DNA from 2 places in the Serratia sp. Res13-Sevr-LER1-36-b genome. Region 1 is predicted to be linked to the other one. Evidence: predicted binding sites of a transcription regulator. Region 1 holds the regulator's gene; the other holds the start of a gene.
The links. Region 1 encodes PurR, which represses purine synthesis genes. Its sites were predicted from a motif close to CANGCAAACGTTTGCNTG; they were not measured.

Region 1 (5,348 bases):
TCTGCCGAGCAGCGCAAGAGTCACGTTAATGAAGCACGGCCAGACGACCGCAAGAAAAAGAAAGCGGAGAAAGCCAATAAAAAAGTGAAGGCAGCCACCCCTCCGAAAACGCTAAAAACCAAACCAGCAACCTTAAAGACCGCCAAAAAAACCACCAGCGTTAAAACCAAAAGCCAGGTAACCAAAACGGCCAAGCTCAAAGTGACTCCGCCTAAAAAAGGCTATAAAAAAGGCTATGGTCGCCATCGTGAAGAAGGCAAAGCTACGGCAAAACTGGCAGGCCGCGAAAAACCGTTGAAACTTTCCGCCGCCCATAAAAAACGTTATCAGCACGCCAAGCAAACCGCCATGGCCAAGCTGATGGGGCAAATGGGTAAACCCTACCGCTGGGGTGGATCTTCACCTGGTACAGGATTCGACTGCAGTGGGCTGATTTATTACGCGTACAAAGACGTCGTGAAAATCAAAATGCCGCGTACCGCCAACGAAATGTACCACCTGCGTGATGCAGCGCCGATCAAACGTAATGAGCTGGAGAAAGGCGATCTGGTGTTCTTCCGCATCAACAACCGTGGCACCGCCGATCACGTTGGCGTCTATCTTGGTAACGGTAAGTTCATCCAGTCACCGCGCACCGGTGAAGAAATTCGCATCAGTCAGTTGGATAACGACTATTGGCAGAACCATTACATTGGCGCCCGCCGCGTAGTGACCCCGACCACCATTCGTTGACCTAGCACGGCTGAGCCAGCTGCTCAGCCGTGCCTTACTCCCCCAAAAATCAAAAACCGCTGCGACTTTAATCAATCAGCCACTTGGCACACTTTGGATGTTCTTTTCGCTCGGAAAGTTGTTAAGATTAATAACCATAACAAAAGTGGTGCAATTGCGTTTTTTCGCCCTCGGCCCCACGGCCCAAAGCGTCGGAGAGGCGTATTGTCTATAAAAGGAGAAAGCAATGTCGTTTGAATTACCTGCATTACCGTATGAGAAAAACGCTCTCGAACCGCACATTTCCGCAGAAACGCTGGAATACCACTATGGCAAGCACCATAACACCTATGTGGTTAACCTGAACAATCTGGTGAAAGGCAGCGAGTTCGAAGGCAAATCCCTGGTCGAGATCGTCAAGACCTCCACCGGCGGCGTGTTCAACAACGCCGCTCAGGTCTGGAACCACACCTTCTATTGGCACTGCTTATCACCGCAAGGTGGTGGCGAGCCAACGGGCGCAGTGGCAGAGGCCATCAATAAGTCATTCGGCTCCTTCGCCGCCTTTAAAGAGCAGTTCACCGATGCCGCCGTGAAAAACTTCGGCGCGGGCTGGACCTGGCTGGTGAAAAAAGCGGACGGTAGTCTGGCGATCGTCAGCACCTCGAATGCGGCAACCCCGCTGACCGGCGCAGACGTTCCGCTATTGACCGTTGACGTGTGGGAACATGCTTACTATATCGACTACCGCAATGCGCGACCAAAGTACCTGGAAAACTTCTGGGCGTTGGTGAACTGGGCGTTCGTGGCAGAAAACCTGGCTTAACGGCGGGTGGCTAGCTAATAATAAGGCGCAGCATCAAGCTGCGCCTTTGTTTTTCTGCTGCGGATCAGTTCAATGCGGCAATAAAACTGAAAGCAATAATCATTGCCAAAGCACCCACGGTGGTGAGTAATGACATCTTCAAATTGGTATCCATATACAACTCCCTCTCAGATTGGCTTTTCCAGAGCATAAGCCACACAGTTTATACGTCAAATCATTTTCCCACAGTCCGTGATTAAAATCTTGTTTTGATTTCCCCGCTGATAATTACCGATTAGCTCTTCCACTTTTCTTCAATTTGCGACAAAATCCGCAGTTCACTACTGCGTACCGATAAACTGCCCCTCCCTGTTCAAGCGATTTACGACTTCAGCACTAAAAACTCAGTTTTCGCTTATCTGGGGAAGGATCTACGTAGGCAAACGATTAACATCATACTTACATGCTGTAACATGTGGGTTTAGGAGTCATTTTTTACATGGCAACGATTAAAGATGTGGCCAAACGCGCTGGCGTTTCTACCACTACCGTATCGCACGTTATCAATAAAACGCGTTTCGTCGCCGAAGATACCAAAACGGCCGTTTGGGCCGCCATCAAAGAGCTGCACTATTCACCCAGCGCCGTAGCCCGCAGTCTCAAGGTCAATCACACCAAATCGATCGGTTTGCTCGCCACCTCGAGCGAGGCCCCCTATTTTGCCGAAGTGATCGAAGCGGTTGAAAACAGCTGTTACAGCAAAGGCTATACCCTGATCTTGTGTAACTCGCACAATAATCTGGATAAACAGCAAGCCTATCTGGCGATGTTGGCGCAAAAGCGCGTCGATGGCCTGCTGGTGATGTGCTCAGAATATCCAGATCAGCTACTGGGCATGCTGGAAGATTACCGTAATATTCCCATGGTAGTGATGGATTGGGGTACCGCGCGCGGAGACTTCACCGATACCATTATCGACAATGCCTTCGAGGGCGGTTACCTGGCAGGCCGCTACCTGATCGAACGTGGCCACCGGGACATCGGTGCCATTCCTGGTCAACTGGCGCGTAATACCGGTGGAGGTCGCCACCAGGGCTTTCTGAAGGCCATGAAGGAAGCCAACATCGAAGTGCGCGAAGAATGGGTCGTGCAGGGGGATTTCGAGCCTGAATCTGGCTACAAAGCCATGCATCAGATCCTGTCGCAAAAGCATCGCCCAACCGCCGTTTTCTGTGGCGGCGATATTATGGCCATGGGGGCGATTTGCGCCGCCGATGAGCTGGGGTTGCGTGTACCGCAGGATATCTCGGTTATTGGTTACGACAACGTGCGTAATGCCCGCTACTTCACTCCCGCTCTGACCACCATTCACCAGCCTAAAGAGCGCCTGGGCGAGATGGCCTTTACCATGCTGTTAGATCGCATCATCAGCAAGCGTGAAGAGTCGCAGGTGATTGAAGTGCATCCAAAACTTATTGAGCGTCGCTCCGTGGCAGATGGTCCTTTTGTCGATTACCGCCGCTAAGTCCTATTTCTTAACCCATATTTCTCCGTAGGGGCGCCGCAATATGCCGCGCCCGATTAATCACCCGGCCCCTCTTCACTGAGCCATTCCTGATTCAGCGTTTCGCTGTCGCCAAGATAGTCCAACAGCCAGGCCATGGCCGGAGACTGGGCGTTTTGCTGCCAGGTCAGGCAGCAGGCGCTGGGCGGGAAAGGCTCATGCAGTGGTAACACCACCAGTTCGCCACTTTGTACCAACGGCAATACTCGATGCGCGGGCACCATGCCCACACACAGCCCGGCACGCAAACAATCTACCGCCGAAACCCAGTCCGGCACGGTCAGCCGCCGCTGGTTGTCCAGCGACCAGGTCACCCGCTTGGGTAAATTGCGCGAAGTATCCTCCAACAGCAACGAGGGATAAGGCCGTAGTTGATCGTCGCGCAGCTTTCCTTGCAAGGCGGCGAGCGGATGTTTAGCATGTACTACGCAGAGCCAATTCATAAAACCCATATCGCGAAAGGCAAAACCGCCGCCGACCGGCACCGCCCGCGTTGCACCAATGGCCATCTCAGCGCGACCATCGACCAGTGCATCCCACACGCCGTTGAATACTTCAGGCTGCACTATCAGTTCTACGTCGGGGAAATGGCGATAAAAATCCAGCACCAGTTGGCGGCTGCGCTGAGGTTTGACGATCAGATCGACCGCAATCCGCAATTGCCCGCGCCAACCGTTGGCCACCTGCTGACACTGTCGTCGGGTATCGAGCATTTTTTTGATAACAACCCGTGCTTCTTTAACAAACAGCGCCCCCGCTGGCGTGAGTTCCACATCGCGGTGACGGCGTTCAAACAGCGGCACCGCCAGCCATTGCTCCAGTTGGCGCACCGTATAGCTCACCGCCGAGGGAACGCGATGCAATTCCTGCGCCGCTGCGCTGAAACTACCGGTTCGCGCCACCGCATCTACCACATCGAGTGAATATTCAGACCACATAACTTTGCCTTCAAATTTTTTAACAGCACCTTGCAAATATTACCGTTTCACAAGCAGAGATCCAGCCGTATACACTTGCCGGCGCTTCAAAACCTGCGACAACATAATTTTAACGAGAAATAGCAATGCGAAATTTTGGATTTATGTTCTACCTGGCCGGCCTAAGTATGTTGGGCTATCTGGCTACCGATATGTACCTGCCCGCCTTTGGGGCCATGCAGCAGGATCTGCAAATCTCCGCTGGGGCGATCAGCGCCAGCCTGAGTATCTTCCTGGCAGGCTTTGCCTTCGCCCAGTTGCTGTGGGGGCCGCTGTCTGACCGCATTGGCCGTAAGCCCGTGTTATTGATTGGCCTGGCACTGTTCGCCGTCGGCTGTCTAGGTATGCTGTGGGTCGAAAACGTGGCACAACTGTGGTCACTGCGCTTTATCCAAGCCATTGGCGTGTGTTCCGCCGCCGTCACCTGGCAGGCGATCGTGGTTGATCGTTACCGCGATGGCAAAGCCAACCGCGTTTTCGCCTCCATTATGCCGCTGGTCGCACTCTCTCCGGCGCTGGCCCCGCTGCTAGGCGCCTGGTTGCTCAACCATATGGGATGGCGGGCCATCTTCGCCGTGCTGTTGGGGATTACCGCCCTGCTGCTGATCCCCACCTTACTGCTGAAAGACCGTAGCAGACTGGTACCTTCCGCCGATAAAAAGCCCAGCCTTGGCTTTATGCAGATCTTGAAATCCCCGGTCTTCAGCGGCAACGTGATGGTTTTTGCCGCCTGTTCTGCCGGCTTCTTCGCCTGGCTGACGGGCTCACCCTTTATCCTCGGCGATATGGGGTATAGCCCTAACGATATTGGCCTAAGCTATGTGCCACAAACGCTGGCTTTCTTATTGGGGGGTTACAGCTGCCGTAGCGCCTTAAATCGCATTTCTGGCAAAACCTTGTTGCCATGGCTGCTGGTAGCTTATGGCATCAGCATGGTAGCACTGTATCTGATTGCCACCCTGAGCGAACCGACGTTGACCACACTGTTGATCCCGTTCTGCTTTATGGCATTAGTTAACGGTGCCAGCTATCCTATTTTAGTGGCCAATGCGTTGATGCCCTTCCCCAACAACAGCGGCAAAGCCGCTGCGCTGCAAAACACGCTACAGCTGGGATTATGTTTTATCGCCAGCCTGTTGGTTTCGGCATTTATCGCCCAACCGCTGTTAGCCACGGTTACCGTAATGGTTGCTACCGTATTTTTAGCAGCCTTGGGCTATCTGATGCAGCGTGGGAAAGGAACGGATGAAACGCAGGTAACACGGCAGGAGCGTGTCGACTCCGTGTCATA
Region 2 (5,348 bases), 470 kb from region 1:
GAAGCGCTTTGTCTCCTCCGATTTCGCCCAGGTGGACTACACCGAGGCGGTCGAGATCCTGATTGCTTCGGGCCAGACCTTCGAAAACCCGGTTTCCTGGGGTATCGATCTGTCATCTGAACACGAACGCTACCTGGCCGAACAACACTTCAAGGCTCCGGTAGTTGTGAAAAACTACCCGAAAGATATCAAAGCCTTCTATATGCGCATGAACGAAGATGGCAAAACCGTCGCGGCAATGGACGTGCTAGCGCCGGGCATTGGTGAAATCATCGGTGGTTCACAGCGTGAAGAACGTCTGGATGTGCTGGATCAGCGTCTGGCAGAGATGGGCCTCAATAAAGAAGATTATTGGTGGTATCGTGACCTGCGCCGCTATGGCACCGTGCCACATTCTGGTTTTGGCTTAGGTTTTGAGCGTTTAATCGCCTATGTCACCGGGGTGCAGAACGTCCGTGACGTGATCCCGTTCCCAAGAACGCCACGTAACGCCAGCTTCTAAGTGATAAAAATCAGCATAATTTAAACATTTTTTTTACATAATAAAGGCCAGCTTAGCTGGCCTTTCGCATTTTTGATTATTGACCTACATCACAAAGTTCCCCAAAATACACAAATTGTTACACATCGTTTCTTTCTGAAACCAGATTGCGACATTGGTAGCATTTTCGTTCTAGATAAACCTGCCCGTGAATGGAACACTGCGTGCAGACACAGGACGACACCAATCTATCAACAATAGTTCCAAAAGAATTATTGGCGGCAGTGGCAAGGTGTCCGAATAAAACCAATGAGGGTAATAATGATGATGAAGCGCAACATTCTTGCAGTAGTGATCCCAGCTCTGTTAGCAGCTGGTGCAGCCAACGCAGCTGAGATCTACAACAAAGACGGCAACAAACTGGATCTGTACGGTAAAGTTGACGGTCTGCACTACTTCTCTAACGACAAAGAGAACGATGGCGACAAGTCATACGTTCGTTTTGGCTTCAAAGGTGAAACCCAGATTACTGACCAACTGACCGGTTACGGCCAGTGGGAATACAACGTGCAAGCTAACCACGCCGAGTCTGCTGGTACCGAAGGTACTAAGACTCGTCTGGGCTTCGCAGGTCTGAAATTTGCTGAATTCGGTTCATTCGACTACGGCCGTAACTACGGCGTAGTGTATGACGTTGAAGGCTGGACCGATATGTTGCCAGAATTCGGTGGCGATACTTACACCTATACCGACAACTTCATGACCGGCCGTGCAAACGGTGTTGCTACTTACCGTAACAACAACTTCTTCGGTATGGTTGATGGCCTGAACTTCGCTCTGCAGTATCAAGGCAAGAACGAATATGATCGTACAGGCGACCTGAAAAAACAAAACGGTGACGGCTTCGGTCTGTCTTCTACCTATGCGATCCTGGATACCGGTATCAGTGTAGGTGCAGCTTACTCTGCATCTGACCGTACTGATTACCAGACTGGCCGTCGTGGCCCAGGTACTACTGCTACTGGCGATACCGCTGAAGCCTGGACCGTTGGTGCTAAATACGACGCGAACAACGTCTACCTGGCAACCATGTATGCAGAAACTCGCAACATGACTCCATACGGCAACTCAGATTTCACCGTTGCTAACAAAACTCAGAACTTTGAAGTGGTAGCACAGTACCAGTTCGATTTCGGCCTGCGTCCATCTATCGCTTACCTGCAGTCTAAGGGTAAGAACCTGACTGGTACTACTGGCAGCGACAACGATCTGGTTAAATACATTGATGTAGGTACTACTTACTACTTCAACAAAAACATGTCTACCTACGTTGATTACAAAATCAACCTGCTGGACGAAAACGACTTCACTCGTGCTAACGGCATCGCTACTGACAACATCGTAGCTACCGGTCTGGTTTACCAGTTCTAAGTTGTTGCACTTGATGACGGCTCGCCGTCAGTTAAGTTAAAAAAACAGGGCTTCGGCCCTGTTTTTGTTTTTAGCGCTTTGCGCCATTTTTTATTCTGCCAACCCGCCCTTCCCCGTCATTTTTTGTGCTGAATCTGCCGCCGTCACAAGATCGAGGTGTTTTTCTCGCAAACGGTTGGCAAAGACGATAACTGGCGCTACCCTGATGTTTCTGTCTGCTTAACTCTAGGCCATGGAAGCATCTGACATGTTTGAAAAAATCACCGCTGCACCTGCCGATCCGATTCTGGGTCTGACCGACATTTTCCGCGCCGACAAGCGTGAGAATAAAATCAACCTGGGTATTGGCGTCTATAAAGACGAAACTGGCAAAACGCCGGTGCTGACCAGCGTCAAGAAAGCTGAGCAGTATCTGCTGGAAAATGAGACCACCAAAAACTATCTGGGTATTGAAGGTATTCCTGAATTTGCCAGCTGCACGCAAGAGCTGCTGTTCGGCAAGCAGAGCCCAATCATAGCCGACAAGCGTGCCCGTACCGCACAAACTCCTGGTGGTACCGGTGCTCTACGTGTCGCAGCCGATTTTATCGCCAACCAGACCAACGCCAAACGTATCTGGGTCAGCAATCCAAGCTGGCCAAACCATAAAAACGTCTTTGGTGCCGTTGGCCTGGAAGTGTTGGAATACAACTATTACGACGCCGCCAACCATGCGCTGGACTTCGACGGTCTGCTCACCAGCCTGAACCAGGCTCAGGCCGGCGACGTAGTGCTGTTCCACGGCTGCTGCCACAACCCTACCGGTATCGATCCAACCGAAGCACAATGGGCTCAGTTGGCTGAACTGTCCGTAGCCAAGGGCTGGTTGCCGCTGTTCGACTTCGCTTACCAAGGCTTTGCCAAGGGCCTGGAGGAAGATGCACAGGGTCTGCGTATCTTTGCTGCCAAACATCAGGAACTGATCGTTGCCAGCTCCTACTCGAAGAACTTCGGCCTGTATAACGAGCGTGTCGGTGCCTGCACCGTGGTAGCTGCCGATGCAGAAACCGCCGAGCGCGCCTTCAGCCAGGTTAAAGCCGCGATCCGTGCCAACTACTCGAACCCGCCGTCACACGGTGCGGCCGTAGTTGCTACCATCTTGGGTAACCCGGCGCTGCGCGCCATTTGGGAACAAGAGCTGACTGACATGCGCCAGCGCATTCACCGTATGCGCCAGCTGTTCGTTAATACCCTGCAGGAAAAAGGGGCGGAGCAGGATTTCAGCTTCATCATCAACCAGAACGGCATGTTCTCTTTCAGCGGCCTGACCAAAGAGCAGGTTCTGCGTCTGCGTGATGAATTTGGCGTGTATGCCGTTAACTCCGGCCGCGTTAACGTGGCGGGGATGACGCCGGACAATATGGCGCCGCTGTGCGAAGCCATCGTTGCCGTGCTGTAAGCAGTTTTGGCATTGAAAAAGGGGCGCATTTGCGCCCCTTTGTTATTTATCGGGAAGTACCCTTACCAGATGGCCGGTTCTTCGCGCAGGAACGGGTTGGTTTGACGTTCATGGCCAAAGGTAGACATTGGGCCATGTCCTGGAATAAACGCCATATCGTCGCCCTGAGGCAGTAATTTGCTGCGGATTGAAGCGATTAGCGCCTGATGGTCACCGCGCGGGAAATCGCTGCGGCCAACGCCACCGTTGAACAACACGTCACCCACCAATGCCAAACGCGCCTGTTCGTTGATAAAAACGATATGACCAGGCGTATGACCAGGGCAATGCAGTACGTTCAGCGACATTTCGCCCACCTGCACTTTATCCCCCTCTTCCAGCCATTTGGTCGGCGTTAGAGCGGCGCATTCATCCAGGCCAAACATACGGCTCTGTGCTGGCAAACCTTCAAGCCAGAAGGCATCTTCCTTATCCGGCCCATAGATTGGCACCTGATAATGCTCGGCCATTTCTGCCGCCGCGCCTACATGATCGAGATGGCCGTGCGTCAGTAAAATCTGGTTGACCTGCACGCCCTTTTCGGCAATGGCGGCCTTCAGTTTTTCCGGATCGCCACCAGGATCGACCAACGCCGCCTGTTTGGTCACGTCGCACCAGATGAGCGTACAGTTCTGACTGAACGCCGTAACGGGGATAATATGGTATTTCATAAAGCTCCAACGACAACGGCACCACGCCCAAGGGGCGGGTGCCATTCAGCGATCATGATGCACAATGATTACCAGGTCCGCACCGGGCCGGTATCGATGTGCACAAAGTTACTACGTGGATAATAGCCAACCCCGCCGGCGCGCATTTTTAACGCTGCCTTACGGATATTACTCAGCTGGATCCCTTCGATATGGAAATCCATCGCCTGGCCTTTGGTGTGGTAGCTCTGCTTGGCCACGCCACGGCTGTGCTCACGCATTTCGGTATTGGTCGCCATTGAACGGTAGCCGGAGATCAGCTGTACCGGTTTGCTGGTACCCAGCATCACCTGTAGGCGATAGAGATGATCAAACAGAGCCGGATCGATGCTCTTGACCTTGTTGGCCCGATAGTCACGGAAGATATGGTTCAGGCGCGCCAATTCTTCTTTATTGTAACCTTTACCGTTGAAGAACTCGGCCTTGATGGATTCGCCGGTATTGAGGTTGTTCAACAACAGAATACGTGGGCGAGAGGTAGAAAGACTGGCAAACGCCTGCCCAGGAAGCAGTGCGATACCCACGGCGGCGCTACCTAACGCCAGCCATTTACGGCGATGATGATCAATTTTGTCCATGACTCTTTAAACTCGGCAAGAATGTCAAAATATATGCACAAAACTGCGCACTGCCCGAACCATAACCGCCAGCGTATGCGGAGTCAACCCGCGATACGCTGTGGTTTACCAGTGCTCACAAAAAACAGAGCCTGCTACTGGCCAGACATTCAGACCGTTATTTATCTAGAATTACTGCATTTATTGCATCAATTTTTCGGCCTGAGCCAAAATTTGTGCACCCGATCTCACTGTCGCATCATAATTGTAAATATCTGTGCGGAACTGTGGCTTACCATCATCAGAGACCCAGGCCGTCAGGTAATACAGCTGCACGGGGATATTCTGGCGGATGTTCACATACGTCGTATTACCGCCTTTCAGCGTAGAGGAAACACGCGCGTTGTTCCAACCGGCATCCTGCAGCAACATATTGGCCAAATCGGAAGCCTTGTTAACGCGCACACAGCCAGAGCTTAACGCCCGGATATCCTTCTGGAACAGACCGTGGTTCGGGGTGTCATGCAGATAGATGGCATCCGAGCTCGGCATATTGAACTTGAAACGCCCTAACGAGTTGCTGGTCCCCGGCGCCTGCTGGATGCGGTAAGGGAAGTTGCGTGGTGAAACCACACTCCAGTCAATCATTGCCGGATCGATCACTTGCGCATCGTTGCTCCAGCCAGAGAATA

Region 2: a site for PurR is predicted at 2,077-2,094, ahead of IMQ33_RS02255 (amino acid aminotransferase). Genes of this name have one in related genera too.

Annotation. Positions count from the first base shown of each region.
Region 1 covers NZ_JADACK010000005.1:724,425-729,772, reverse strand. The annotation lists gene IMQ33_RS04435 (C40 family peptidase) at 1-732, shown strand, start outside; gene sodB (superoxide dismutase [Fe]) at 959-1,537, shown strand; gene IMQ33_RS04425 (YnhF family membrane protein) at 1,602-1,691, opposite strand; gene purR (HTH-type transcriptional repressor PurR) at 2,016-3,041, shown strand; gene punR (DNA-binding transcriptional activator PunR) at 3,098-4,018, opposite strand; gene punC (purine nucleoside transporter PunC) at 4,144-5,348, shown strand, end outside.
Region 2 covers NZ_JADACK010000005.1:253,831-259,178, reverse strand. The annotation lists gene asnS (asparagine--tRNA ligase) at 1-502, shown strand, start outside; gene ompC (porin OmpC) at 806-1,912, shown strand; gene IMQ33_RS02255 (amino acid aminotransferase) at 2,160-3,350, shown strand; gene IMQ33_RS02250 (MBL fold metallo-hydrolase) at 3,413-4,060, opposite strand; gene IMQ33_RS02245 (YcbK family protein) at 4,129-4,677, opposite strand; gene ldtD (L,D-transpeptidase) at 4,858-5,348, opposite strand, start outside.